Regions from separate parts of the Streptomyces sp. JW3 genome, predicted to be linked through region 1. Evidence: riboswitches for the same ligand, from Rfam matches in the RefSeq annotation. Region 1 holds a riboswitch; the other holds the start of a gene.
What was found. A riboswitch is a leader RNA that binds a small molecule or an ion and turns the genes downstream of it on or off. The one in region 1 is predicted to bind S-adenosylmethionine.

Region 1 (3,433 bases):
CGGTGTAGGTACGCAGGATGGTGGGGATGCGGACAGAAACACTCACTTGAAACCTCCGGTCGGGTTATTCGCTTAGGGGCGCGTGGGGCGCGGGGAACTGCGCGTTACGCCAGCCCCGCCTCACGGAACGACTCAAGACTCGGCCGGATCGTCGCCGTGAGCCCGGTACCGGCGACGGCGTCCAGCGTCTTCAGCCCGTCGCCCGTGTTCAGCACCACCGTGGTGAGGCTCGGGTCCAGCAGACCGGCCTCGATGAGCTTCCGGGTCACCCCCACGGTGACCCCGCCCGCCGTCTCCGCGAAGATCCCCTCCGTGCGCGCCAGGAGCTTGATCGCCGCAACGACCTGCTCGTCGTTCACGTCCTCCACCGCGCCGCCGGTACGGCGCGCGATGTCGAGGACGTAGGGGCCGTCCGCCGGGTTGCCGATGGCCAGCGACTTGGCGATGGTGTCCGGCTTCTGCGGGCGGACCACGTCGTGGCCGGCCTTGAAGGCGGTGGAGACCGGCGAGCAGCCCTCGGCCTGCGCGCCGAAGATCTTGTAGGGCTTGTCCTCGACCAGCCCCAGCTCGATCAGTTCCTTCAGCCCCTTGTCGATCTTCGTGAGCTGGGAGCCGGAGGCGATCGGCACCACGAGCTGGTCGGGCAGCCGCCAGCCGAGCTGCTCGCAGATCTCGTACGCCAGGGTCTTGGAGCCCTCGGCGTAGTACGGCCGCAGGTTGACGTTGACGAAGCCCCAGCCCTCGCCGGCCGGGTCGCCGATCAGTTCCGAGCAGAAGCGGTTGACGTCGTCGTAGTTGCCCTCGATGCCGACCAGCTCGCCGCCGTAGATCGCGGCCATGACGACCTTGCCCTGCTCCAGGTCGTGCGGGATGAACACGCACGAGCGCAGCCCGGCCCGCGCGGCGGCGGCGCCGACCGCGCCGGCCAGGTTGCCGGTGGAGGAGCAGGACAGGGTGGTGAAGCCGAAGGCGCGGGCCGCTTCCAGGGCCTGGGCGACGACGCGGTCCTTGAAGGAGTGGGTGGGGTTGCCCGAGTCGTCCTTGACGTACAGGCCGCCGGTGACGCCCAGCTCGGCGGCGAGGCGGTCGGCCTTGACCAGCTTGGTCCAGCCCGGGTTGATGTTGGGCTTGTCGGCCACGTCGGCGGGGACGGGAAGGAGGGGCGCGTAGCGCCAGATGTTCGCGGGGCCCGCCTCGATGCGCGCGCGGAGCTTCTCGGTGTCGTAGCCGGAGAAGTCGTAAGCGATCTCCAGCGGGCCGAAACACTCCTCGCAGGCGAAGACCGGGCCGAGCGGCACGCGGTGGCCGCATTCGCGGCAGGAGAGCGCCGCGGCGGGGCCGAGATCAACAGAGGTGGTGGGGGATTCGGCAGTCTGCACAGCCATGGAGGCGAGGCCCTTTCTCCTCATCTTCCTCACGACGCATCTCGCCGTGAGACGGATTTGGCACCTTCCCGAGCCGGGAGCCTCGCTTCTTCACGAGTGCCGACTGGAGGGTTGCCGGGGCTTCATCGGGCCGTGTCCCTCTGCCCCTCTGGATGAGCAATATGTGGTTGTCAGCGGCGGCCACCCCCGACATGCGATGGTCATCCGCGTTGTTCAAGACTGTAACCGACGGCCAGGACAGTTGAGATAGTCGTCCGATGCGCGAGATGGATCACATAAGGGGTACGTGGTCCGTACAGGGAGGAGCCGGGGACCTTGCTGGAAGAAGTCGAGCGGTGGCTGAGCACACGCTCCTGGTCCGTGTCCGACCGTCCGCTGCACCACGTCCTGGCCGCCAAGCAGCGCTCCGGGCAGACGGTGAGCGTGGTGCTGCCCGCGCTGAACGAGGAGGAGACGGTCGGCGAGATCGTCGCGGCGATCCGGCACGATCTGATGTGCCAGGTGCCGCTGGTGGACGAGATCGTGGTGGTCGATTCCGGGTCGACGGACGCCACCTCGAAGGTGGCCGCGGCGGCCGGTGCGCGGGTCGCGCACCGGGACGACGTGCTCCCGCGCGTGCCGCCGGTGCCCGGCAAGGGCGAGGTGCTGTGGCGGTCGCTGCTGGTGACCGGCGGCGACATCGTGGCGTTCGTCGACGCGGACCTGAAGGAGTTCTCGTCCGACTTCGTCACCGGCATCGTCGGCCCGCTGCTCACCGACCCGGACGTGCACCTGGTCAAGGCCATGTACGACCGTCCGCTGGGCGGCGCCGCCGGGCAGGGCGGCCGGGTGACGGAGCTGATGGCCCGGCCGCTGCTGAACATGCACTGGCCACGGCTGGCCGGGTTCGTGCAGCCGCTGGGCGGCGAGTACGCGGCCCGCCGGTCGCTGCTGGAGCAGCTGCCGTTCCCGGTCGGGTACGGCGTGGAGCTGGGCATGCTGGTGGACGCGCTGCACCTGGTGGGCCTGGACGCGCTGGCCCAGGTGGACGTGGGGGTGCGCAGGCACCGGCACCAGGACGGGCAGGCGCTGGGCCGGATGGCCGCCGCCATCTACCGCACCGCGCAGCTCAGGCTGGCCCGGGGCCATCTGATCCGGCCGTCGCTGACCCAGTTCGAGCGCGGCGCGGACGGATTCGAGCCGCGCACCTTCTCGGTGGACACCGAGGAACGGCCGCCGATGCTGGAGATCGCCGAGTACGCGCGGCGCAAGGTCGCGTGAACGTACGTTTGAGCTGCTGGCGGCCGGGCTAGGTTGAGGCGTATGGCTTCAACCTTCGGTGCCGCCCGTGTGCTGGTGGCTTCCAACCGCGGCCCCGTCTCGTACCAGATCCAGCAGGACGGTTCGCTGCGGTCGAAACGCGGCGGCGGCGGACTGGTCTCCGGACTCTCCGCGATCGGACCGGACGCGGAGGCCCTGTGGGTCTGTTCCGCGCTCACCGACGACGACCGCGAGGCGGTGCGGCGCGGGGCCGGCGAGGACGGCGTGCGGATGCTGGACGTCCCGGCCGAGGTGCACGCGGACGCCTACAACGGGATCGCCAACTCGGTGCTGTGGTTCGTGCACCACATGCTGTACCAGACGCCGCTGGAGCCGGTCTTCGACGCGGAGTTCCGGCGGCAGTGGGCGTCCTACGAGGCGTTCAACCGGGCGTTCGCGCGGGCGCTGGCCGAGGAGGCCGCCGAGGGCGCGGCGGTGCTGGTGCAGGACTACCACCTGACGCTGGTCCCGGGGATGCTGCGCGAGCTGCGCCCGGACGTCAGGATCAGCCACTTCTCGCACACGCCGTGGGCGCCGGTGGAGTACTTCCGGATGCTGCCCGACGACATCGCCGCGCAGGTGCTGCGCGGGATGCTCGGCGCGGACCGGCTGGGCTTCCTCACCCGGCGCTGGGCGGACGCGTTCACCGCGTGCTGCGAGACGCTGGTGGGCGGGCTCGGGGAGACGGTGATCGGCGTGCACGGGCTGGGCGCGGACGCGGACTTCCTGCGCAAGCGGTCGCACGAGGC
Region 2 (3,433 bases), on a different contig from region 1:
TGCGGCGACTCGGGCACCTCGGACGGGGGCGCGGGCGCCCTCCAGGCGCTCGGCGCCCGGCTGCTGGACGCGGACGGCTTCGAACTGCCGCCCGGCGGCCGGGAGCTGACCCGGCTGGCCCGGATCGACCCGTCCGGCCTCGACCCCCGGCTGATGGACACCGAACTGCTGGTCGCCTGCAACCCGTTCAACGTGCTGTGCGGGGAGCGCGGCGTGGCCCGCGTCTTCGGCCCGCAGAAGGGCGCCACCCCGGCCCAGGCCGAGCACCTCTCGGCCGCCCTGGAGAACTGGGCCCACGTCCTCACCCGCGACCTCGGCGCCCGCGCCCCGGACCTGCGCACCGGCCCCGGCACCGGCGCCTCCGGCGGCCTCGGCGCGGGTCTGGCGGCGCTCGGCGCGCGGCTGCTGCCCCGCTTCGGCGTGTTCCTGGACCAGCTGGACTCCCTGGATCTCGACGCCCGGCTGGCCCGCGCCGACCTGGTGCTGACCGCCGAGGGCGCCCTGGACCACCAGACACCGCGCGGCAAGATCCCGGCCGAGGTGGCCCGCCGCGCCAAGCTGCACGGACGCCCGGTCCTGGCGCTGGCGGGCACCCTCGGCGAGGGCGCGCAGGACGTGCCGGGGGTGGACGCCTGCCACGGCATCCTGCCCGCGCCGATGGCGCTGGCGGAGGCGCTGACCCGGGGCGCGGAACTCCTCACCGACGCCACCGAGCGGGCGCTGCGGATGATCCTGCTGGGCGCCCGGCTACCGGGTCACGCGGCGGCGGCGGAACCAGAGGTGTCCGGCACGCAACGCCCTTCCTCCGTACGGTAGTTCCAGCGGGCCCCGTCCCGCACCAGCTCCGTCACCGCCGTCACGAACCGCGCCACGTGCTCGTCCGGGGTGCCCGCGCCGAAGCTGACCCGGACCGCGTTCAGGGACTTCTCGCCGGGCGCGGCCTCGGGCGCCCCGCACTCGCCCTGGGTCCCCGGGTCGCTGCCGAGCAGGGTGCGCACCAGCGGGTGGGCGCAGAACAGGCCGTCGCGCACCCCGATGCCGTACTCGGCGGAGAGGGCGGCGGCGAAGTGCGAGCTGTTCCAGCCGTCGACGACGAAGGAGAGCACGCCGACGCGCGGGGCGTCGTCGCCGAACAGCGACAGCACCCGCACCTCCGGCACCTCGGCGAGGCCCGCCCGCACCTTCTCGATCAGGTACCGCTCCCGGGCCACCAGTTCGTCGAACCCGGCCTCGGTGAGGGCCTTGCAGGCGGCGGCGATGGCGTAGGCGCCGATCACGTTGGGCGAGCCGGCCTCGTGCCGGGCGGCGTCGTCGTGCCACTCCACGTCCACGCCGCCGTCCGCGCGCCGGGCGACCTTGCGGCTGGCGCCGCCGCCCGCGAGGTACGGCTCGGCCTCGGCCAGCCAGTCGGCGCGGCCGGCCAGCACGCCGGAGCCGAAGGGGGCGTACAGCTTGTGTCCGGAGAAGGCGACCCAGTCGACGTCCAGGTCACGGACGTCGACCGGGTGGTGGGGGGCGAGCTGGGCGGCGTCCAGCACGATCCGGGCGCCGTGCGCGTGCGCGGCGGCGGCCAGTTCGCGCACCGGCCACAGCTCGCCGGTGACGTTGGAGGCGCCGGTGACACAGACCAGGGCCGGGCCGTGCGGCTCGCGGGCGGCGAGGGCCCGCTCCAGGGTCTCGACGGCCTGCGCGGGGGTGCGCGGCGCGTCGAGGTAGGTGACCTCGGCGTGCCGCCAGGGCAGCAGCGAGGCGTGGTGCTCGGTCTCGAAGACGAAGACCCGGCAGCCGGCCGGCAGCGCGGCGGCCAGCAGGTTGAGGGAGTCGGTGGTGGAGCGGGTGAAGACCACCTGGTCGTCGCCCCGGCAGCCGAGGAAGTCGTGCACGGTGCGGCGGGCGTTCTCGAACAGGTCGGTGGAGAGCTGGGAGAGGTATCCGGCGCCCCGGTGCACGCTGCCGTAGTACGGCGCGTAGGCGGCCACGTCGTCCCAGACCCGCTGGAGGGCGGGGGCGCTGGCGGCGTAGTCGAGCGCGGCGTAGGTGACCTCGCCGCCGGTGACCAGCGGCACGGTGATGTCCCGGCCGAGTACGGCCAGCGGGGCGGAGACAGCGGTGGGGACGGACACGTCGGACACACTCCTCGAGACCAGGACCCCTGATCTGCGAGTGAGGGGTCCGCGCTTGCCGTGGACCCTGCTGTCCACGGCCTGGTCTTCACCCGGGGCACCCCGCCACGGACGGAGGGTTGCCGGACAGTCGGCCGGGGCCTCATGACTGTCACTCATGACCTGGTCGAAAACGTAACCGAGGTGATCGTCGTCCCGCAACCCGGGTCCGGGTCGCGGGACGCACGTCACATCCGCCGGTCGCCGCCGGTCAGGCGTTGCTGGCGGCCACCCAGCGCTCCAGCGCCCGCCCGGCCGCGCCCGAGTCGATCGACTCGGCGGCCCGCGCCATGCCGGCCCGGATCTGCTCGGCCAAGGGTCCGGTGCCGGGCTCCAGGGCCACCAGGGCCGCCGCCGAGTTGAGCAGCACCGCGTCCCGCACCGGGCCCGGATCACCCGCCAGCATCCGCCGCGCCACATCCGCGTTGTACGACGCGTCGGCGCCGCGCAGCGCCTGGACCGGCACGATCTCGATGCCGACCGCGCGCGGGTCGAAGACCTCCTCGGTCACCTCGCCGTCCCGGACCACCCACACCCGGGAGGTGGCCGTGGTGGTCAGCTCGTCCAGGCCGTCGTCACCGCGGAAGACCAGCGCGGAGTTGCCGCGCTCGGCGAACACCCCGGCGATGATCGGTGCCATCCGGGCGTCGGCGACGCCGATCGCCTGGGAGCGGACCTTGGCCGGATTGGTCAGCGGGCCCAGGAAGTTGAAGACCGTGCGGATGCCGAGCTGGCCGCGGGCGGCGGCGACATGGCGCAGCGCCGGGTGGAACTTCGCGGCGAAGCAGAAGGTGATGCCGGCCTCCTCGGCGACCTCGGCCACCCGCTTCGGGGTCAGCTGGAGGTTGATGCCGAGCTTCTCCAGGACGTCGGAGGCGCCGGAGGCCGAGGAGGCCGCGCGGTTGCCGTGCTTGACGACCTTCGCCCCGGTGCCGGCGATGACGATCGCCGACATGGTGGAGATGTTGACGGTCTTGGCGCCGTCGCCGCCGGTGCCGACGATGTCGACCGTGTCGCCGGGCACCTCGATCACATGGGCGTGCTCGTACATCGCGCGGACCAGGCCGCCGATCTCGTCCACGGTCTCGCCCTTGGCCCGCAGCGCCACCGCGAACCCGGCGATCTGCGCGTCGGTCGCCTCGCCGCGCATGATCGTGTCCATCGCCCATGCCGTGTCGTCCGCCGCCAGGTCCCGCCCGGCCAGCAGTCCGTTCAGCAGGGCGGGCCAGGAGCGGCCCGCCGCGGTGTCGCCTCCAGCGGGGGTCACAGCG

Region 2: another riboswitch for S-adenosylmethionine. It lies ahead of ACTT8P_RS19500 (aminotransferase class V-fold PLP-dependent enzyme); the one in region 1 lies ahead of thrC (threonine synthase).

The regions. Positions count from the first base shown of each region.
Region 1 is NZ_JBQOUX010000038.1:281-3,713, forward strand. Features, by position in the region: gene ACTT8P_RS17365 (MoaD/ThiS family protein) at 1-46, opposite strand, end outside; gene thrC (threonine synthase) at 105-1,385, opposite strand; SAM riboswitch class I at 1,403-1,544, opposite strand; gene ACTT8P_RS17375 (glucosyl-3-phosphoglycerate synthase) at 1,701-2,645, shown strand; gene ACTT8P_RS17380 (alpha,alpha-trehalose-phosphate synthase (UDP-forming)) at 2,688-3,433, shown strand, end outside.
Region 2 is NZ_JBQOUX010000044.1:40,201-43,633, forward strand. Features, by position in the region: gene ACTT8P_RS19495 (glycerate kinase) at 1-816, shown strand, start outside; gene ACTT8P_RS19500 (aminotransferase class V-fold PLP-dependent enzyme) at 756-2,123, opposite strand; SAM riboswitch class IV at 2,170-2,286, opposite strand; gene trpD (anthranilate phosphoribosyltransferase) at 2,374-3,433, opposite strand, start outside.